DNA from 3 places in the Tatumella ptyseos genome. Region 2 is predicted to be linked to each of the others. Evidence: predicted binding sites of a transcription regulator. Region 2 holds the regulator's gene; each other region holds the start of a gene.
The links. The regulator Fur, encoded in region 2, represses iron uptake genes when iron is present. The targets are predictions, from matches to a motif close to ATAATAATGAGAACNACTATCAA.
Positions count from the first base shown of each region.

Region 1: the regulator Fur is predicted to act here: its motif matches at 3,959-3,981, upstream of fhuF (siderophore-iron reductase FhuF).
Region 3: the regulator Fur is predicted to act here: its motif matches at 4,702-4,724, upstream of fhuE (ferric-rhodotorulic acid/ferric-coprogen receptor FhuE).

Region 1 is NZ_CP130649.1:1,537,916-1,545,701, reverse strand. Features, by position in the region: gene QJR74_RS07260 (multidrug ABC transporter permease/ATP-binding protein) at 1-1,623, opposite strand, end outside; gene QJR74_RS07255 (TonB-dependent receptor) at 1,673-3,895, opposite strand; gene fhuF (siderophore-iron reductase FhuF) at 4,024-4,698, shown strand; gene QJR74_RS07245 (ATP-binding cassette domain-containing protein) at 4,709-5,509, shown strand; gene QJR74_RS07240 (ABC transporter substrate-binding protein) at 5,448-6,401, shown strand; gene fhuB (Fe(3+)-hydroxamate ABC transporter permease FhuB) at 6,394-7,786, shown strand, end outside.
Region 2 is NZ_CP130649.1:1,005,504-1,013,289, forward strand. Features, by position in the region: gene nagB (glucosamine-6-phosphate deaminase) at 1-690, opposite strand, end outside; gene nagE (N-acetylglucosamine-specific PTS transporter subunit IIBC) at 1,032-3,032, shown strand; gene glnS (glutamine--tRNA ligase) at 3,185-4,849, shown strand; gene QJR74_RS04895 (hypothetical protein) at 5,083-6,033, shown strand; gene fur (ferric iron uptake transcriptional regulator) at 6,086-6,532, opposite strand; gene fldA (flavodoxin FldA) at 6,631-7,161, opposite strand; gene ybfE (LexA regulated protein) at 7,282-7,563, opposite strand; gene QJR74_RS04915 (alpha/beta fold hydrolase) at 7,709-7,786, opposite strand, start outside.
Region 3 is NZ_CP130649.1:2,485,135-2,492,920, reverse strand. Features, by position in the region: gene queA (tRNA preQ1(34) S-adenosylmethionine ribosyltransferase-isomerase QueA) at 1-1,004, shown strand, start outside; gene QJR74_RS11865 (YncE family protein) at 1,099-2,157, opposite strand; gene fhuE (ferric-rhodotorulic acid/ferric-coprogen receptor FhuE) at 2,229-4,454, opposite strand; gene tgt (tRNA guanosine(34) transglycosylase Tgt) at 5,046-6,170, shown strand; gene yajC (preprotein translocase subunit YajC) at 6,194-6,526, shown strand; gene secD (protein translocase subunit SecD) at 6,552-7,786, shown strand, end outside.

The DNA of each region.
Region 1 (7,786 bases), 530 kb from region 2:
TTGCGAGATCACGGCACGAGCCGCCTGGCGACTCTCTTCTGCGCTCAGTAGACGCAGGTGACCTTGTTGCATTTCGTAGACGCGATCGGCGACATCAAAATAGTCATCGTCGTGACTGATAATTAATAGTGTTTTCCCCAGTTTTTTCAACCACGGGAGTAACTCGCGATAAAAATAGCGCCTAAACTGTGGATCCTGTTCTGCAGCCCACTCGTCCAAGAATAGGATATCGCGTTTCTCCGCCATAGCAAGCAGCAGCGCTACGCGTTTACTTTGCCCTGCCGACAACGACAAGGTATTAAGTTGGTGGTTATCAATACTGATCTTATCCGTTAGCTGTAAGCGCGCCAACCACTCATCGGCTAGCGCATAGTCAGCGTCGCTCGGCTCAATAAACACGGTTTCAAAAAGATAGGGTTTAGTGAAGACCACTGAGAACAGGGACATCAAGTTCTTAGTATCGATTGGTTGACCATCGCAATAAGCCTGGCCTTCGGCTGGGGGATAGAGGCCGGTAAGGAGTAAACTGAGCGTCGACTTTCCTGACCCGTTAGCACCAATAATAAATAGCGTCTCGCCACGTGTCACCGTCATGGACAGTGGCCCTACTTTAAAGCCTTGATCTGGGTATTGCCAGGTTATGCCATCCCACTGCAAACGTTGCCAGCTATCTTGTTTCTCGTGGACCTCGCGCTGCTCTGGCAAAAGCTTCTGTGGTAACACTTCATTGATTTTCTTAAAGGCCAACTCCCCGGATAATAATGTCGGGTAAGCGCCTATTGCTTGTAACAATGGGGTACGCATAAAAAGAATAGTTAACGAGAAGGAGGTAGCCACTGCCATGGATATCCAACCTTGCGTCTCGGCAAGTAAAAATATTACGCCGATTAACCCGAGCATCATGATGTTTGACCAGTTTATTGCCGAGAGATGGTAACTATCTGCCTTAATAATATGTTGTTTATACCCCAAGGCTGCCGCCTGATAGTGGGTATCATAAAAATGTTTCGCCCGAGCAGGATTTAATGCCAGCTCTTTTCTGCCATGAATCACGACTTGGAAAGTCGATTGTAAGTCACTCTCATAACCTCTGACTTTCGCAATATGCTGATAAACCTTGCTCACCATTTTATAGCCGAGAGTAAAGGTAACGGCTAACCAGCCTATCGTGATCAATAAAACAGGAATAGAAAGATAGCCGAGATAGCCAATCGCCACGAGAGCGAGCACGACTCCTTGGATCAGCTCAGGTAATCGAACAAAAGCTAACGTAATATTTCGAATATCAGGCCCTAACAATGCCAGCAGCTCACCCTCTCCTTTGGCTTCAAGCGTGGCAATTGGCGTATTCATCATCTGCCAAATCATTGCCGAACGTTTACGCCAAATAAAATGGTGGCCGAGCGTCGTCAGGCCCCACTGAGCGCCAAGCGTAGTGGCTAATAATAAAATGAGTAAGCCCAACATTTTACTTATTCCAAGTGCGAGGGAGTGTTCGGCTAAAAGTCCATGATTAATCCAAGATATGATCCCGATGCCTAATCCCGCGCTGAATAGATTGAGAAAAATAATCGCGATAAAGGCCAGTTTATGCTGGCGCAGAATGGTTTTCAGTAGTTGCATAATTGACTTAGGTTAGCTCTCGGGAGTTAACTCCCGAGAGATCGTTGATTTAAAAATCGAGGCTCATAGAGAGTTTATAAGTACGGGGATCACCCTGTGTTAAATAGCCATTATTGCTGCCAACGGTGTCCCAATATTTTTCGTTCGTGACGTTTTCGACCCCAGCACGCCAAGTAATAGCGCTGACGGTTGCCGACTTAATCGGCATTTGGTACTGCACGCCCATATCAAGACGGGTCCAACTTGGGATACGTAATGTGTTCGAACTATTGACATATTGTCGGCTGGTATGAAGTAAATTGGCCTGCACCATTAACCCTTCTACACGTGGAATATCCCACTCGGTACCCAAGGTCCATTGATTGCGCGGCACCCCAACGGCATCATTACCATCGTAGCTCACCCAACGCTTATTCTCATAGCCATTGGCGTTAGACATTTTTGGACGCAGCCAAGTCGAGCCCGCATTTATCCGCCAACCTAAGACTGGTTCACCAAAGACATTGACCTCTACGCCTTGATTCCGCTGCTCTCCGGCAAGACGGTAAACATTATCACTCCCCGTCAAGCCAACCTGACGACGCATATCGAATAACGCAATATTACCGCCGAAACGACCTTTTTCGACTTTGACACCCACTTCGTTCTGGCGAGTCCGGCCGAGTCCAACAATATAACCCGAGTTAGCCGTCGTTGACGGCGCAGTCCCTGAGGCCTGTAACCCTTCAATGTGGTTGGCGTAAAGCGATAACCAATCCGTCGCTTTGAAGACCACGCCATACACCGGAGACCAACGATGGGCTTTTAGCGCGGCGTTCTTATCTTCGACACCTAAATAGCTGTAGTTTCTGACATCAATATGCTGATAGCGCGCCCCAGCCGTGACCAAAATTCGATCGCGCCAAAAACCTAACGTGTCGGACAGGGCGATACCATTATTGACATTTTTACTACGGATATGGGGATTCGCCATATTTCCACCCGTCAAAAATGTGGCCGGAGAGGATTGCGGGCGCGGATCATAAATAGTGCCGAAGTCTTGCGCTCTAGACATAGTGTATGCACTAGCACTACGATTATAAATCCCCGAATAATTCATATTCAGTTGATGGCTAATAGGCCCAGTGTTGACTTTACCACGCAGTCCAACCATTCCGCTCGTGGTATCTGACTTATAGTGGGTGGTTAAACGGGTCACGGTTGAGTGGCCAGCGGTATCACTCACCAGCGGCGCGCCACTTGCCGACCATTCATTGTTATGACTGCTGCCAATGGCACTGTAAGCGACCCATTGATCGTTAAGGTGATAGTCGTTTTTCATCATCACATAGCGACTTTCAAGATCGGCGTAATTCCACGCAGAGCTATAATTGGTACGGTTATCGGGGACACTTGGTACACTAGGCAGGGTAATCACACTATTCACTGCATTGAGCCGAATCCCCACACGGCCATGGTGAATGGTGGATTTAACATAGCCCAAATCTAATGAACTCTCTAACTTTTCGCCATGATAGTCCAGCCCTAGGAAAGCGCCGGTAGTACGATCACGCTCTTTATGAATTTGGGTTTCGCCCTCACGATGCACAACATTGGCCCTCACCCCAAATTGCTCGTTGTCACCGAAACGACGTCCGACGTCGGCACTTACCCCGGCTTGACCTCGCCCAGTATAATCGACACTAACTCGCTGGGTCGGTTGTGAGTCAGCACGTTTGGGTTCAATATTTACGTTTCCACCCACGCCACTTCCCGCAGCAGGTACACCATTGAGGAAGGCGCTAGAGCCTTTAATTACCTCAACACGCTCGACCGCTTCAAGGGGTAAAATTTGACGAGGCAAAATACCATAGAGACCACCCAGTGCAATGTCGTCGGCTGATAGATCGAAGCCTCGAATACGAAAACCCTGCGAGAAGTTGCCATAACCTCTCACGTTCTGAACTGAGGCATCATTCTTCATCACATCGGCGAGATTTCTCGCTTGTTGATGTTCAATTAATTTCGAGGTGTAACCCACGACATTAAAGGGAACATCAAGCGCTTTCTGTTCGCCTAATGCACCCAATCGTCCACCATTAGCAATATTACCATCAAGGAACGCTGGAATAAGATGCTGGCCATTCGCATTATCTGTGGCCGCTGGCGTGGCAGTAACCACCAACGTCTCAGGGGAAGTGGCCGCTTGTACCATGAAAGTTATAGGCAAGAGACTTAAAGAAATTGCCTGAGCAAGGCGATGTTGAGGATAGGTCGGTAACCACTGAGGCATTAGGAGTCCAATTTTCATAGAGTTAGTGTTAGCATGTACATGGTTGCTTACAAAATTCCGACAATAGTAATGCAAATATCTCTCATTTGCATTACTATTGATCAATTTCCTGATGTACGAGCGAGAGAATGTCTAGAGCAGCCCCTATTGCCAAGGCACTGCCAACTGAGTATCCCCTAGCCACTCTTCGTTATGGGGAGAACTTTCGTGCCATATTGCCACAGGAGTGGAATTCCTACCGATCACCACAACAACTGGCATGGCTTTCCAAATGGTCTCAATGGTTTTTCGCCGGCTCACTATTGTCTTGGGGCGAACAATTACTGGTGGAACAGCGTGTATATCCTCTGTGGCAATGGACAGGTAGCTTCTCGCTTAATCACCAAGGATTCCCCGAACAGATATCGGTCAGTCATCTTTCTCTCTTCGCCCAGAGCGAAGTCGCCCAACAACAAGCCCTTACTCAGCTTATCACAGGCTTTATCTCGCCAGTCTGTACGACCCTTGCGGGTGTGTCGGGCCATCCTTTAGCGTTATTTTGGAGTAACGCGGCCGTGCGTTTGCACCAAAGTATGCGGCGAGCGGCACAGAAAAAGGTTTCTACACAGCTGTTACAAGACTTATTCGCGGCGACGCACTTAGAAAATGGCGAGCGAAATCGTCTCTATCAACCATTCATTATGCTTGACCAGGCTGATAAGCCCGCGATAATGCAGCGACGCCACTGTTGTATGCGCTTTCATTTGGATAATGAGTTGTGTCATTCCTGCCCACTTGATCGCTGCCCCACTTCAAAACTTTAATGGAAAGATTGTGAACAATGTAAGACCTAGCGCGTCGGTACCGCTGTTTGAGCTGCGTGACGCGGCAGTGCAGATCGCGGGGCGTCAAATTTTGCAGCCTGTAACCCATACTTTCACCCCCAGCCGAGTGACGGGACTGATTGGCCACAATGGGTCAGGTAAGTCGACTCTACTGAATTTACTGAGCCGTCAAAATACCCATCACACAGGTGAAATTCTCTGGCAGAAAAAGCCTGTAGCGAGTTGGCCATCCCGTGAATTTGCCCGCCATGTGGCGTATTTACCGCAGCAATTACCGCCGGCTGAAGGTATGACCGTCAGAGAATTAGTTACCTTAGGTCGCTACGCTTGGCATGGTGCGCTGAAAAGGGTGAGTGTTGACGATAGGGCATCGGTAGATGAGGCTATTCGTAGTGTCGATTTAGAGTGGGCAAGTAACCACCTTGTTGAGCAACTTTCTGGTGGTGAGCGGCAGCGGGCATGGCTAGCGATGTGCGTGGTCCAAGCGAGTCATTGCTTATTGTTAGATGAACCCACCTCAGCGCTCGATATCGCTCACCAAAAAGAGGTGCTACAGGTTATTCATGACCTGTCCCGTACCCGCAATCTTACGGTAATCATGGTGCTGCATGATATTAATATGGCCGCACGATTTTGCGACGAGTTTGTTGCGCTACGGCAGGGGCAAACCCTATTTAAAGGTGACGCACAAGCCTTGATGACTGCCGAGCAACTTTCCGCGATTTACCATGTTCCAATGGGTGTCACTCACCCTGATCCTCAGTTACCGCCTATTAGCTATGTCAAATAACTCCACTCTTTTCACGCGGCGGCGTTTACTGCAATGCGGCATCGGCCTTAGCTTAGCCGCAAGCCTCTCCCCTACACTGCGCGCGGCGACTCCGCGACAACCGCGAATTGCCGCGCTGGATTGGACTGCCGTCGAGCTTATCGATGGAGTAGGTTTGCAGCCCTACGCGGTCAGTGATATCCCTAACTATCGCCAATGGGTTGTGACACCGTCACTTCCTGCAGCAACGATAGAGCTTGGACTGCGTAATGAGCCGAATATGGAGCTTTTAGCTCAGCTGCGCCCAGACATCATGATTCTGCCCTATTATTCCGCTTTACCGGAAGCAACGTTAAAACAATTCGGCGAGGTAATTCGCTATCCCTTTACATTGCCCGGCAAGAAAATTCTTAGTGTTGCGCACGATAATTTGCTACAGCTTGGTCAGCACCTCGATCGTGAAGCCTTTGCGAAGCGTACGTTGGCGCATTGGCAGGAGAAGATGACACTTGCGCACCAGCTGCTAGAACCTCATCAAGGAAAGCGCATTTTACTTTATAGTTTTCTGAGTCCACGCCAAGTATTAGTAATGTCACCGACTAGTCTATTTGGTGAAGTATTAAATGACTTAGGGCTTCAGTGTGCATGGCAAGGTAGTGCAAACATGTGGGGAAGCGCAGTGATAGGGGTCGAACAACTTTACCCCACCAAGACGGATATTGCGATTGAGTTTATGCACGGTGAACGTGGCGCGACTGGTGCTGCCCCCCAATCAGGCCTTTGGCAGAAAATGCCCTTCATGCAACAGCATAATCATTATCAGGTAGAGGGGGCTTGGATGTACGGCGGACTTCAGGCCGCTTTACGCTTTACTGAACAACTTCTTCATTTGTCAGGAAAATGGTATGACTAAACGACGAGTGGGAGTCACATTTACCCTGCTATTTTTAATTACTCTCCTGCTTATCGGATGGAACACCCAGCATTTGTTCAGCTCTTCTGCAACCCAACCAGGGATGGCGGCACTGCTTTGGTCTCAAAGCTATTTGCCACGGATAACGGTCGCTTTATTAGCGGGTGCAGCATTAGGGCTTTGTGGGCTGTTAGCGCAACTGGTGTTGAAAAACCCACTGGCTGAGCCTGCTACTTTAGGTATTGCTTCCGGTGCTCAATTGGGTACCACGCTCGCCTTATTTGCAGGATTATCCCCTTGGATGAGTCAAAGTTTCGCGCTAACCGGCGGGTTTCTCACTACAGCCATCATCTACGCGTTAAGCCGCCACCGCGGCATGTCACCCTTGACCCTACTCTTGACAGGAATGGTGATCGGGCTTTTTTGTTCTGCTTTACAGAATGGACTGGTTTTATTCCATCATGAACAAATGCAATCACTCTTTATCTGGAATAGTGGTAATTTAGCGCAAAATGATTGGTCGGTCGTCAATCAATTGCTCCCCGTTTTACTGCTTGTTGCGTTATTGACCTTTGTCAGCGCACGCGCCCTCACCTTACTTAAATTATCTGATGAAGTGGTAGATAGTTTAGGCGGTAATAGCCGGCTATATAGATTATTCGCACTTGCCATCATGGCGTTATTAGCCGCCTGGACGGTTAGCCTGGTCGGCTTAATGAGTTTTATTGGCCTATTTGCTCCGCAGATAACCCGCCTCTTTCCACGTTTATCCTTGAGAAAGAGTATGCTGCTAGGAATGGGTTTTGGTGCAGGGCTCTTGTTATTTTGTGATCAATTAGCGTTAGCTGCCGAGGCATTTAACTGGCAAATCAGTGCAGGAAATATTACCGCAATTATCGGTATACCGGTGATGTTGTTCATTATAATTAAAGCGCGTTTTCCGCATCCGCCAGCTTTGGGCAACTCTGCTGTGAAAGCCCTTCGACTCGCCAAGAGTATTAAGGGGTTACTGATTATCACGACGCTAGGACTCTTCTTTTTAGCATTTACCCTGACGCATACGCCACAAAGCTGGCAAATAACGTTAAGTGATCCCTTTAATTTACGCTGGCCTCGGGCGTTAATGGCCCTAGGCTGTGGCGGCTTACTCGCTAGCGCTGGGGTCATTTTACAACGTTTAACCAGTAATCCTCTGGCAAGTCCTGAAGTATTAGGCATAAACAGCGGTGCGGCCTGCGCTGTAGTGTTACTGTTAGTGCTGATGCCCAATGCAAGTGGTCTGTTACTATTCCCTGTCGCCGCACTGGGAGCGGTGATAAGTTTAGTGGTAATCATTTTATTTGCCCTGAACGCCAGTGATCAGACCTCAAAAATTCTACTAGTAG
Region 2 (7,786 bases):
CTGTAAACAGCTGATGGTCCACATATGGTTAACATTACCTTCTACAGCCGCTTGCAGGGCAAGGGCCTTGGCACTGCCTGTCACCAAAATCATCACTTCTTGTGCGTCAAGTAACGTTCCGACGCCAACGGTTAGCGCATGCTTAGGTACGGCATTAATATCGTTATTAAAAAATCGAGAGTTAGCGAGTCGCGTTTCATGGGTCAAGGTTTTAATCCTTGTGCGCGAAGCGAGTGATGAAGCGGGTTCATTAAAAGCAATATGACCGTCATTACCGACTCCCCCCATAAAAAGGTGGATTTTACCGTAAGATTGGATCTTTTGTTCATACCGCTGACACTCTGCTTCGACATCCTCTGCATTGCCATCGAGTAAGTTAATATTCTCTTTTCGAATATTGATGTGATCAAAGAAGTTTTTATGCATAAAACTATGATAACTTTCAGGATGTTCTTGTGGTAATCCTACATATTCGTCCATATTGAACGTGACCACGTGCTCAAAGCTTACCTTTCCTGCTTGGTAGAGTGCGATTAACGCTTTATAGGTCTGTAGTGGAGTGCCCCCTGTCGGTAATCCTAAGACAAAGGGCGTCCCGGCGGTGGGTTGAAAAGCATTAATACGTTTGACGATATGATGCGCAGCCCATTGGCCAACTTGTTCCGCATAAGCGAGTGGAATCAATCGCATATTTACCTCGTTGATGCATGGAAAAAAGACTCGGTAACCGGAGAATTTCACACCCTGAAAATTGACGTACTGCCGGACGCGAGAAATGATATTTTTAATAATAAAATAAGTGGCCATTAAAGGCTACTTATATCCAGTTTTAAACATGAAATTGTTGATGGTTATCATAAAAATAGATAGTTTAATTTGCGAAGAAAATTAATTAACTCTTTAATAGGGTGTTGGTGAGTGGTGCAAAAGGGGTACGGCCATTCAGCCATTATCTTTATCATAATTCGTACGCAGCTGAGGGGTTCAAGGTGAGTTTATTAAATTATTTACAACGCGTGGGGCGGGCGCTAATGGTGCCAGTGGCGACCTTACCCGCAGCGGCAATACTAATGGGGATTGGTTATTGGATTGAACAAAGTAGTAGTCATCCCAATAATGCTATCGCTGCGCTACTCACCACATCGGGTATGGCCATTCTTGATAATATGCCAGCGCTTTTCGCAATAGGGATTGCTTATGGGATGTCCAAGGATAAAGACGGGGCGGCGGCACTGACCGGTTTTATCGGTTTTCTCGTCGTAACAAACTTATGTGCCCCGAACGCCGTGAGCTTAATCCAGCAAATACCAGTAGACCAAGTCCCCTTAGCTTTCCAGAAAATTAAAAATCCGTTTATCGGTATTCTAGTCGGTATTTGCTCAGCCGAGGTTTACAACCGTTACAGCCATGTAGAACTCCCTAAGGCACTTTCATTTTTTAGTGGTCGTCGTTTAGTACCGATCTTAGTGTCATTCTTAATGATCGTGGTGGCCTTCATTTTAATGTATATCTGGCCGTTAGTATTCAATGCCTTAGTCGAATTTGGTATTCACATCCAGAAAATGGGTGCACTCGGGGCGGGGATTTATGCCTTTTTTAACCGTATCTTAATTGCGGTAGGCCTCCATCACGCACTGAATGCCGTATTCTGGTTTGATGTTGCAGGCATAAATGATATTCCTAACTTCTTGGGAGGAGCGAAATCTATCGCTCAAGGAACCGGAGTTGTTGGGATAACGGGTCGTTACCAAGCAGGATTCTTCCCCGTAATGATGTTTGGCTTACCGGGCGCTGCCTTAGCGATTTGGCAATGTGCCCGCCCTGAAAACCGCGCCAAAGTAGGTAGTATAATGCTTGCTGCTGCATTTGCTGCGTTCTTCACAGGTATTACCGAACCGCTTGAATTTTCATTCATGTTCGTTGCGCCCGTTTTATTTGTTATTCACGCCGTCTTAACGGGGATCTCGGTCTTTATCGCGGCGTCAATGCATTGGATTTCTGGCTTCGGTTTTAGTGCGGGGTTAGTCGATATGATTCTCTCTTCTCGTAACCCGCTGGCTACCCATTGGTATATGCTGATTCCGCAAGGCTTGGCTTTCTTCGTTATCTACTACGTGGTATTCCGCTTCACTATCCTTAAGTTTGATCTTAAAACGCCGGGGCGAGAAACCGAAGCAGACATGGGTGAAATGGAAGGGGGTGAGGAGAGTATTAGCCAAGGCGAGGAAGGGGAGTCACGTAACGAATCGCTTGCGCGTCGCTACATTGCTGCGGTGGGTGGCTCAAGTAACCTGACAAACATTGATGCCTGCATTACGCGTTTACGTCTTTCAGTGGTTGATACCGACAAAGTGAATGATGCTTTGGCAAAAAAACTAGGGGCTTCGGGCGTTTTGCACCTTAACAAACAGAGTGTACAAATTGTCGTGGGGACCCAAGCGGAAGCTATTGCTGACGCGATGAAAGCGGTGAGTAAAAAAGGCCCAATTGGCGCGGTTTTACCGACGCAAACCGTTTCATCTAAGGTCGAAGAAGTTGTCGTGCCTGAAATGACAATCAACTCTCAGCTGCCAGCGCTAGCGACCTTAGTTGCCCCAGTTAGCGGTGAGATCGTCATGCTGGAACAGGTTCCTGATGCCGCTTTCTCATCCAAAGCGGTTGGTGACGGCGTCGCGATTAATCCAACGGATGAGCTGGTGGTGGCCCCCTTATCAGGAACCATTGTTAAAATTTTTGCCACAAATCACGCCTTTTGTCTCGAGTCAGAGGAAGGAATAGAAATCATCGTACATATGGGAATAGATACGGTAGCTCTTAAGGGAAAAGGATTTGAGCGGTTAGTGGAAGAGGGCGCTGAAGTCGTGCAAGGTCAACCGATTTTAAAAATGGACCTCGCTTTTCTCACTGAGCACGCTCCTTCAATGATTAGTCCAATTGTGGTCAGTAATAGCGAAGACTATGCTCACCTTACGTTAAAAGCAGAAAAACAGGTAGTCGCTGGACAAACGCCCTTGTTAGCGATTACAAAATAGCCGCTTAACGGTGAATGGCTAAAAGGCAGGGGATAATCCTGCCTTTTTTATCGCTGTTTATTAACTAACGGTTGTTTATCGGTCTAGCTTTATGGATCATAAGGTATAACAGTTAATACTAAGTACCGTTCACCGTAATTGAGGGATTTAAGATGAGTGAGGCTGAAGCCCGCCCAACCAACTTTATTCGTCAGATCATTGATGAAGATCTGGCGAGTGGCAAACATAACCAAGTTCATACTCGTTTTCCCCCTGAACCTAATGGTTATCTCCATATCGGCCATGCGAAGTCTATTTGCTTAAATTTCGGTATCGCTCAGGATTATCAAGGGCAGTGTAATTTACGCTTCGATGATACCAATCCAGTTAAAGAAGATGTGGAATTTATCGAGTCGATCAAGCGTGACGTCGAGTGGCTTGGATTTACCTGGCAGGGTGAACCTCGCTATTCCTCAGACTATTTCGATCGTTTGTATGGCTACGCGGTAGAGCTCATCAATAAAGGATTAGCTTATGTGGATGAGCTAACCCCTGAGCAAATTCGTGAATATCGCGGGTCATTGACCTCGCCAGGTAAAAATAGTCCTTACCGCGAGCGTAGTATCGAAGAAAACTTAGCACTCTTTGAAAAAATGCGTGCGGGTGATTTCGCTGAAGGGACGGCTTGTCTTCGCGCTAAAATCGATATGGCCTCTAACTTTATTGTGATGCGGGATCCAGTACTGTATCGAATCAAATTTGCTGAGCACCACCAAACCGGTAATAAGTGGTGTATCTACCCGATGTATGACTTTACTCATTGCATTTCAGATGCGATTGAAGGCATTACACACTCGCTTTGTACACTTGAATTCCAAGACAACCGTCGTCTTTATGATTGGGTGTTGGATAACATCACTATCGAAGCTCGCCCACGCCAATACGAATTTTCGCGCCTTAATTTGGAATATGCGGTGATGTCTAAGCGTAAGCTGACGCAACTGGTTTCCGAAAAAGTGGTTGAGGGCTGGGACGATCCTCGTATGTTAACGGTTTCTGGTTTACGTCGTCGCGGTTACACAGCTGCATCACTACGCGAATTTTGTAAGCGTATCGGTGTGACGAAACAAGATAACATCGTCGAAATGGCTTCTTTAGAATCTTGTATTCGTGATGACTTAAATGAAAATGCGCCGCGAGCGATGGCGGTATTAGATCCGGTAAAAATGGTCATTGATAATTTACCTGAAGATTTTCAACAGACATTGACTGTTTCTGAGCACCCGAACCGTAACGATATGGGGTCACGTGAGGTCACCTTCAGTCGCGAAATTTGGATCGATCGTGCAGATTTCCGTGAAGAAGCAAACAAACACTACAAACGTCTGGTCTTGGGCAAAGAAGTTCGCCTGCGTAATGCTTATGTGGTGAAGGCCGAGCGTATCGAAAAAGATGAGCAAGGTGAAATCACGGCGATTCACTGTACCTGCGATCTCGAGACGTTAGGTAAAGACCCAGCAGATGGACGCAAAGTTAAAGGCGTTATTCATTGGGTATCAGCCGTGACCGGATTACCGGCAGAATTTAGATTATACGACCGTTTATTTAGCGTACCGAATCCTGCGGCGGAAGACGATTTCCTCACGGCGATCAATCCAGAATCATTAGCAATTCGTCAGGGGTTTGTCGAGCAAAGTCTCGCGACAGCTCAAGCGAGTAAACCTTATCAGTTTGAGCGTGAAGGCTACTTCTGCGCTGACAGTAAGTATTCAACGGCTGATAATTTAGTTTTTAATCGCACTGTTGGATTACGCGATACTTGGCAGAAGACTGCTTAATCTGCCCACGCAGTAAGACACTTATTATTGGTGTCTTACTGCAATATCCTGCCTTTTCTCTCCCCATTTAGTCATTTTGTCCTCGTTCTTTTTTTCATTATTTTTCGATTTTTAATCTTATCTTAATCATCCGCGAGTAAAAGAGGATGTTGAGCTATGGTTTAAGCGTTCATTGCTACAAAGCAATGAGCAGAAATGATTGCGCGCCAATAAGCGTTCAGTGGGACGAATGAATGATGATAAAGACTGTATTAGCTGGATTTGAAAAACTAAGTCGTTTTAAAGATTTCTACTTCGGTATGAAGCCAGAAACCCTGCAGTTTTATCAGTTGGGTGAAGGCTATTTAACCTTGTTTTCCCATCTCTATCGTCAGACGGCGAATAGCCATTATTTGCATAGACCAGCTAGTGACCCTCTCGTCCACTCGACTTTATTGTTAAGTGCTAGACGTCTTAACCATAATGCACAAAAGGGGCAGCATGCGTTAGCGCAGCATAATCTGTCGGAAGTCTTAACCGCGATAGGGCGACAAATCATGCTAGCCACTGCAACAATCGCTTCAAGCGAAAAAGGTCTTTATTTAGCCGCGACACTCTATAATAAGGCGGAAAGTTTCGATAGATATCGTGCTTTTGTCGAGAGCGACCGCTCATTATCTGCTGGCATAGACACTTGGTTCGAAGAAGCTATCGCCCTGACAGCCTTACTTGCGACAAGTGAGCATGAAGAAGAAAGTCGAGTACCGATAAGACAAAAGTTTAGCGATTACCAACGCTATCGCCTGGTAATGAATAGGCTGTATGTATTAGTGAATCAAGGGCTTTATCTGTTGAATCGAGCTTCTGTCGATATTATGCCTTTTATTGCCACGCTACATCAAAGCCATCTTAGCGAGCGCTGGAATCTGACCCAACAACAGAAACTAAATTATTTCACACAGCAGCAGCGGGATATCCGTGAGGTTATCTTTATGGAGGCGAATGAAGGGGCGGAGCTTTGTTACCATTTAGAGAGTGGCCAACTTATCGAGCCACCGACGATGATGAAAGCCGATATCAGTCAAGCCGTACACGTTTTTGCCCATCAACTTCGTTCGACAGCTTCAGCTCATTCTCGACGGGAAAGTGTTAGAAAGAGGGGGCAGCTTAGAGGGATCAGCAGCCCCGTGACAGTATTGAAATAAGCGATAGATATAAAAAAACCCACGCCAGCGTGGGTCTTTTTTACAGATTAACTTAACGCTCTTCATGTAGCGTATCGTCTTTTCGACAATCGCCATCGGTGCAGTGACCGTAAAGATATAAGCTATGGTTAGTTAATTTAATACCAAAGCGCTTCGCGATATCGCGTTGACGAGTCTCAATAAATTCGTCTGAAAACTCAATGACACGACCACAGTCTAAGCAGATCAAATGATCGTGATGCTGCTGCTGGGTCAATTCGAAAACTGATTTTCCACCTTCGAAATTGTGGCGGGTAACGATGCCTGCATCATCAAATTGGTTAAGGACGCGATAAACGGTCGCTAAACCAATTTCTTCACCCATATCAATAAGCCGCTTATACAAATCTTCCGCACTGACGTGGTGACATTCTGGTTCTTGAAGCACTTCCAAAATTTTTAATCTTGGTAGCGTGACCTTCAGACCAGCTTTTTTCAGTGCAGAGTTGTTATCAGTCATGCAGTATTGTCCTGTTGCTTTATTAAAAGGGGCATTGAGCAGCCCCTCTTATATTTAAATTCGCCTATTACAGTAACACAATTGGTAGAAAAACCCCATCAAGCATTAAGGATTTCTTTTAGCTGCATCTCATCTGAAATCTGCTGCACCCAGCTTGTTACACGTTCATTCGTGAGTTCGGGTTGACGATCTTCATCGATAGCCAAGCCTAAGAAGTGTTTATCGTCGGCGAGTCCTTTCGACTCTTCGAAATGATAGCCTTCAGTTGGCCAGTGCCCAACAATGACCGCACCTTTAGGTTCAATAATATCTCGAATTGTTCCTAAGGCATCACAAAAGTATTCAGAATAATCTTCTTGGTCGCCGCAACCAAATAGTGCAACTAATTTGCCGGAAAAATCAATTTCTTCTAACGTTGGGAAGAAATCATCCCAATCACATTGGGCTTCACCGTAATACCAAGTAGGGATACCTAGCAGCATTATATCATAAGCTTCAAGATCCTCTTTGGCACATTTTGCAATATCGTGAACGTCCGCAACCTCTTTTCCAAGCTGCTTCTGAATCATTTTTGAGATATTTTCAGTATTGCCGGTATCACTACCGAAAAAGATGCCTACGATTGCCATGGGGAGGTTTACCTCTTGAATCTATGTTCTAAATAGGGTGGATAATTATTGCGACGATGATAACAGACCTGAAAATCTTGCGGAACTTGTAAAGTCTACAGATTTATCCGTGAGTGCGAATTAGCTGCGGCTGAGCGCGAGTTGAGAAGCGATCATTGTCTCGATTAATTCACTACGGCTCATATTATGTTGGTCTGCTAGCGTGTTCAGTGCTTCAACAATTTCACTGGGCATTTTCAGTTCAACGCGCTGTAAGCCCTTGTCTTTATCTCGTCTTAACTGATTACGCTTATTAATACGCAACTGCTCATCGCGTGTCAAAGGACTTGTCTTAGGGCGGCCAGGCCGGCGCTCTTCTGCAAACAAGTCTAGGGTTGTTCGATCAGTGTGTTCTTTTGCCATGATGAGAAAATAAGTACCTGCAGAACGTCTTAGAGTTAAGCCTTTGCTGCATCATGAAGTTGCGTAGATGCCTGCTAAAAATGAGCGCGCAATAATACTCTACCGCACCGCACAGCGCTATAGAAAATCGTGGTGGAACGTTTTTTTATCTGGGTATGGATAAAAAACGTTGCACTGCACGTTGTACTGCTTGGGGTTTTTCAGCATGAACCCAATGTCCCGC
Region 3 (7,786 bases), 1.5 Mb from region 2:
GGAGTGCTTGCCGACTGCTTTCGTTAGACGGGCCCTCGGGAGAGTTACAGCATGGCATCTTTACTGATGTGTTGGATAAATTACAACCCGGTGATTTACTGGTCTTTAATAATACTCGGGTGATCCCAGCCCGAGTGTATGGGCAAAAAGCCAGTGGCGGTAAGCTTGAGATGCTAGTAGAGCGGATGCTAGATGATAAGCGGGTCTTAGCCCACGTTCGTGCCTCAAAGGCGCCAAAACCGGGTGCGGAACTGTTACTCGGTGACGCTTTAGATGTACGGGCCACCATGGTCGCTCGTCACGATACGCTGTTTGAAATTGAGTTTCATGATGATCGCGAGGTGTTAGATATCCTCAACCATATCGGTCATATGCCGTTACCGCCCTATATTGATCGTCCCGACGAAGAGGCTGACCGCGAGCTTTACCAAACGGTTTATAGTGCGAAACCAGGTGCCGTCGCCGCTCCCACTGCGGGACTGCACTTCGACCAGCCGTTATTGGATGCATTGCGTCAAAAAGGGATCGAAACCGCTTTTGTTACCTTACATGTGGGGGCGGGAACTTTTCAGCCGGTCCGGGTTGAGAGCATCGAAGACCATATTATGCATGCTGAATACGCTGAAGTGCCACAAGAGGTGGTGGATGCCGTCTTAGCCTGCAAAGCACGGGGAAATAAAGTCATTGCAGTGGGGACGACCTCAGTACGTTCTTTAGAAAGTGCGGCCAAGGCGGCGGAGAGTGCCCTTATTGCCCCTTTCTTTGATGATACGCAGATTTTTATCTATCCTGGCTATCAGTATCAAGTTATCGATGCGTTAATCACCAATTTCCATCTCCCTGAATCAACGCTGATTATGCTGGTCTCTGCCTTCGCGGGTTATAAAAATACTATGCATGCCTATCAGCAAGCGGTTGAACAACAATATCGTTTCTTTAGTTATGGTGATGCCATGTTTATTACCCAAAACCCGCAAGCGGTGAATGAGGTAATGGACGACTAAGGGAGTACAGCTATATTTTAAAAGGGGCTAATTTAAGCCCCTTTTTTAGGTGGTAGGTTTTAAGGCAGGATAGGAAAGAGCCTTAATGCCCTGGTTAATTCAGCGAAATTTTCGCCACACTATCTGGACCTTTGGTGGTGTTATCCTCGTTAAAGTCCTGTTTGATGGTGACATACAGCGAGTTACCATCAGGTGAAACCAGCAGACTGTTAGGATGACCGCTAAATGACCAAACATGCTTTGGTGTTAAGCTGGTGGCATCCAGTTGAATAACCTTTTTCGATTCACGCTGGCTAATATAAACCTCGTGGCGTTTTGCATTAAACTTTATCCCTAAGGCGTCACCCGGGAGTCGTTTAATCACTTTTCCAGAACGTTCATCAAAGACCAAAGTCGTCTTGCCTTCAGAGTTATCGGTGACGAATAAACGTCCGGTAGTAGGATCTTCCGCCATGTTGAGGAACAAGTACTTCTGTCCATCATCAGGTTTCCAGCGATGTTCAATTTTATTATTTGCAGGATTGATAACCGCTATGTCGCCACTACCACTCGCCGCATAAATACGTTGAGTTGATGGGGAATAGATTATTCCTGTTACCCATTTACCGACATTGTCTATTTGCCCTTTTAAGGTCATAGTTCTGGCATCGACAATCGAAATATATCCGGGGACGGTGACACGGCCAATATAGAGTTGATTATTGTGGAAGAGGATTTCCCGAGCACCGATTGGGTCGCCATCTTTATCTTTACCTTTAAAAAAGAGGCGTTCGATAACCTTTCCGGTTTGGGCGTCGACTTTAGAAACCCCTCCATCAAGCGAGTTGGTGGTGTAGAAGAACTGGCCCTTGTCATCAATAGCCATACCAAAGTTTTTAAGGTCGGTATGTGTTTCGCCGGTGATGGCGAGCGTGGTGGGATCAAGACGATAGATCACGCCACCATTTACGTCTTTAAAACTTTGTGCGCTGGCAACATAGAGCTTATTTTGGCCGGGAATCAGGGCCAATTCATATAAGCCATCCCCCAACTGCCGCTCTACAGGTGAGGAGGCTGCGGATGCTGGTTGTTGGGCAAAAACCGTAGGAGCCGCCAGAGCAGCCATTAAGAACGCCGAATATAATGCTTTGATAGAGGGGAAACGTCCTCTCATAAAAACTCCTTTATTGGCTACTAATAATAAACAATAAACGTCCTGGCTTTGCAGGACGTTAGCGCGAGAGACTAGAACTGATAGGATAAATTAACTGAGACGTTACGAGGCTCGCCGTAGACATCCCCGTTTCGATATGTGTAATAGGTGCGATCGAACAAATTATTGATATTTGCCTGTACCGCTACCTGCTTGTTGATCTGATAGCGCGTAAATAGACTCGCTAGAGGATAGCTGCTTTGATAAATCCGCTGAGTGCTGCCATCAGGTGCGGAAACGTCCCAGAAGACTCGGTTTTGCCAAGTTATTCCCCCGCCCACGGTCAACTCTGGTAGGGTAGGGAGCTGATAGCGGCTAAAGAGTTTAAAGACGGTTTGCGGCTGATTACTATTGTAGCGCCCGGTAGAGTCCGTTGCGACGTAGCGGGTTGCACCGAAGGTCATTTGTAGGTTATCAGTGATGGCACCGTTTAACTCAAACTCTGCCCCCTTACTGCGAGCGCCTTTTGTCGCAACATAGGCTTGCTCGCTGCTTTTATTGACATAAACGCCATCGAGTTCCTGACCTACATTGTTTTGTTCGATACGGAAAATAGCGAAGGTTGCGGTGAGCCTTCCATCGTCCCAGGCTGATTTCAATCCCGTTTCATAGCTTTTACCGGTAATGGGTGACAAATAGTGGCCGGTACTATCGCGATAGGTTTGTGGTTGGAAGATAGAGGTATAGCTGGCATAGGCTGACCAGGTATCATTGAGGTCATAAATAATACCGGCATAGGGCGTCAGATTATTTTTTTCCATATCGCCGCTCGAACCATCGCTACGATATTGGGTATAACGCGCCCCGACTATTAAGGCTAAAGGATCGGCAAGTGAAAAACGGGCTGCAGTATAGGCAGACTTTTGACGAATGATATCATCAGCGTTTTGATACCAATCTCCCCACGTGGGTTGGGCAATATTGCCGTTCCAATGATTATCAAAGATACCAATATCACCGCTGGTAATCTCGCTGCCATCTTCACTGGTTGTTCCATTACTGCTATCGGTAGCATTATGCTGGCGACTGTAATTTACCCCAAGCATAAGTTGGTGTTGTCGACCTAATAATTCAAAAGGACCACTTGCATAACCATCTACCGAAGTGAGTTCACGTTTACCACGATCTTTACTGCCAAAGCCATCCGCACCCTCTCCAGAATCTCTATCAGGCATACTGAGATAGCCGAGATAAAGCAGCTTATCACTAAAAGTATTTTCAGCGTGGGTCCCGGTAATATGGGTCGACCACCCGTTATCGAAATGATGGACTAAGTCAGCATAAAGTTTACGAACGGTGGTGTGGTAATAGGTCCAGTCGGCGGCTGAATTGAGGCCTCGTCGATAGTGCGTCAGGGTTCCATTACTGTAGAAGACCGGGCTTCCCCCCCAAGTTGGATTGCTGGTGTCGGCATCTTGGTAGTCAAAGGCCAGAGAAAGTGTCGTGCGCTCGCTTAAGTCAGCATCAATTGCGGTATAGAGGAATTTTGTATTTTTGGTGTAACGATCTAGCCAGCTATCTTGATTCTGATAACCGGCAATCACCCGACCGCGCAGTGATCCGGATTGATTGAGAGGAGTGGAAAGATCAGCGACATAGCGTTGCTTGTTCCAACTGCCATAACTGGCTTGTAGGCTCCCCGTCGCCGTCTTACTGTCGGCATGCTTGCGCACCATATTCACCGAGGCTGCGGGATTGCCCGCGCCGGTCATCAGCCCCGTTGCCCCGCGGACGACTTCGATCCGATCGTAAATTGCGGTATCTGAGGCGGTATCTCCGTAGTTCCATGAATCCCCCATGGAGGTCGGAATATCGTCAAAGGTGAAGTTATTGATCTTAAAACCGCGGGAATAGTAATAGGCCCTTTCACTATCGACCTGTTCGCTAGTGATCCCGGTTGTATTGGTTAACACATCGTTGATCGTTTGGAGTTGTTGATCCTGCATGCGCTGCTGGGTGATCACACTCAACGACTGGGGGACATCCCGCGGAGTTAGCAGCAATTTGGTGCCGGCTCGAGTGGTTTTGACTTGGTAGTCCTGTTTACTCTGGTCGTCGCTGTTATCAGTAGGTGCGCCATAGACCACGACATCTTGTTGCGCTGTGCTGGTAGGCAAACTGGTTGAGTCAGCAGCCCGAGCAGAAGGCAGCTCAAGAAGCGAATTAACAGCAAGTGCCAGTAGTGAGAGCGTGAAGAGTTTATGTTTTTGCGGTGTATGTGAAACGAAATGGGCCGTTCTTCTGCAAGGAGCAGACATAGTTATCCCTATAAATCAGAAAGATTTAAATGCTGTGTGCCTTTATTGTTATATGTTGACTGAGAAGACAACAATGCATGGCAATTAAGTGTTAATGAGAAGGCTAATCATAATCATTAGTCTTACTTGATTAAATGATTATTTTAGTTAATTTGTAACAGACGGCTCGCTGATATTTAACCCGTTGATTATCATTGATATATGGTGTTAATGGCAGATTTTTTGCTGAATAAAATATCGATTTGTAATGGTTATAAGAAATTTTATTAATATTTTATCGTCGGCGGTAGCAGTAAAAACTCGAGTCGTACTGTAAAATTTTTTCCACTTTTGATTCTGTACTGCTTTACCCGGTTAGAACACATAAAAAGCAGAGGAGAGATCGGCAGTGGGCCGTGGGATAGGGAAATCATCAACTTTATGGTAGCATCCTAGCGCGGAAATTAACTGTGTCGGAATGTAGTCTTAAATTAGCGCTAATCCGGTACAACATTGCAAAGATTAACACGGATGAAGGGACTAACGTCCCGTCGATTTCTGGTGTGTAACTCGTTGCATCTAATCAGACTGTTTCTCTGATGGAGAAGTTTTGTGAAATTTGAATATATTAAGCGCGATGGTCGCGCGCGCCGCGGTCGCTTAGTGTTTGATCGCGGAGTCGTTGAGACACCTGCCTTCATGCCAGTCGGCACTTATGGCACCGTGAAAGGAATGACCCCCGAAGAAGTGAAAGAGACCGGCGCACAAATCTTGCTCGGTAACACTTTCCACCTCTGGTTACGCCCAGGGCAAGAAATCATGAAATTGCATGGCGATTTGCATGATTTTATGCAGTGGCAAGGCCCTATCTTAACCGACTCTGGTGGATTCCAAGTCTTTAGCTTGGGAGACATTCGTAAAATTACCGAAAAAGGTGTTCATTTCCGTAATCCCATCAACGGTGATCCTATCTTCCTTGATCCTGAGAAATCGATGGAGATTCAGCACGATTTAGGGTCAGATATCGTGATGATTTTTGACGAATGTACGCCTTACCCAGCTGACTGGGATTATGCGAAACGTTCGATGGAGATGTCCTTACGCTGGGCGCAACGTAGCCGTGATCGTTTCGATGAACTCGGCAATAAAAATGCGCTATTCGGGATTGTACAGGGCGGCGTTTACGAAGATTTACGCGATATCTCGGTCAAAGGACTAGTAGATATTGGTTTTGATGGGTACGCTGTCGGCGGCCTGGCAGTTGGGGAACCTAAAGCCGATATGCATCGTATTCTTGAGCATGTCTGCCCGCAGTTACCTGAAGAGAAACCTCGTTATTTAATGGGGGTGGGGAAACCCGAAGATTTAGTGGAAGGCGTACGTCGCGGTATCGATATGTTCGACTGCGTAATGCCAACACGAAATGCGCGTAACGGACATTTATTTGTGACCGACGGTGTAGTAAAAATCCGTAACGCTAAGCATAAGAGTGATACCTCACCGTTGGACGCCGAATGTGATTGTTACACCTGTAAGCATTACACTCGTGCCTACCTGTATCATTTAGACCGTTGTAATGAGATCTTAGGCGCACGGCTCAATACCATCCATAACTTACGCTATTACCAGCGTTTAATGGCAGGATTACGCCAAGCGATTGAAGACGATCGGTTAGAAGAATTCGTTGCTGACTTTTATACGAAGATTGGCAAAGAAGTGCCAGCTTTACCATTTTGATTTTAATTAATGAGGGATAGTTTATGAGCTTTTTCATTTCTGATGCCGCGGCAGCGGCTGGCGCACCAGCACAAAATAGTAGTTTCTCGATGGTTATCATGTTGGTCGTGTTCGGTCTGATCTTTTTCTTTATGATTTTACGTCCACAGCAAAAACGTGCGAAAGAGCATAAAAAATTGATGGAATCTATCGCTAAAGGGGATGAAGTGATGACCACTTCAGGTTTCGTCGGTCGTGTAACTAAAATCTCAGAAACCGGTTATGTTGCTATCGCGCTAAATGAAACTAATGAAGTCGTTGTTAAGCGTGATTTCGTCGCTGCCGTTCTGCCTAAAGGCACAATGAAAGCATTATAATTGAACTCTTCCTTAGGGAACTGCCGTGCTAAATCGTTATCCTTTATGGAAGTACATCATGCTGATCGTCGTATTACTGGTCGGCCTGTTGTATGCACTTCCAAACCTCTATGGTGAGGATCCGGCTGTTCAAATCACTGGTGAGCGGGGCGCCGCTGCCAGTGAGCAGACATTGGATCAGATCCAGACAGTACTTAAACAACAACATATCGACACCCGCTCTATCGCATTAGAGAACGGCGCAATCATGGCGCGTTTTGCTAATACCGATATCCAGTTGCGCGCACGTGAAGCACTGGTTAACGCGTTAGGTAACAATTACGTAGTTGCGTTGAACCTTGCTCCTGCGACTCCGCGTTGGTTAGCTGCACTCTCGGCAGAACCGATGAAACTGGGTCTAGATCTACGTGGTGGTGTACACTTCTTGATGGAAGTGGACATGGACACTGCTTTAGGCAAGTTACAAGAGCAAAATGCTGAAACGCTTCGGGGCGACCTGCGTACCGCGAAACTCGGTTATACCACTGTTGGTAAAATCGATAATTACGGTATTCAGATCCAGTTCCCTAATGCCCAAGCGCGTGATGCAGCCGTCAGCTATTTAAGCCCACGTCATCGCGATCTGGTGATTAGAAGTCGTGGCAGTAACCAACTTACCGCAGCAATGACCGACGCGCGCTTAAGCGAAGCTCGTGAATACGCGGTCCAGCAAAACATCACTATTCTTCGCAACCGTGTCAACCAATTAGGGGTTTCTGAGCCACTGGTTCAGCGTCAAGGTTCAGACCGAATTGTCGTCGAATTGCCGGGAATTCAAGACACTGCACGGGCTAAAGAGATCTTAGGCGCCACTGCGACACTGGAATTCCGTTTAGTGAATACCACGGTCGATCCAGCCGCTATTGCAGCAGGACGCGTACCTGGGGATTCTGAAGTGAAGAACATGCGTGACGGACAACCTGTTGTTCTCTACAAGCGTGTGGTCCTAACCGGTGATCATATTACCGACTCAACCTCTACGATGGACGAGTACAATCAGCCTCAAGTTAACATCTCGCTAGACAGCGCAGGTGGCAATACGATGTCTGATTTCACTCGAAATAATATCGGCAAACCGATGGCAACACTGTTTGTTGAATATAAAGATAGCGGTAAAAAAGATGCTAACGGTCGTGCGATTTTAGCGAAACAAGAAGAAGTGATTAACGTGGCGAATATTCAATCTCGTCTTGCTAATAGCTTCCGTATTACCGGTATCAA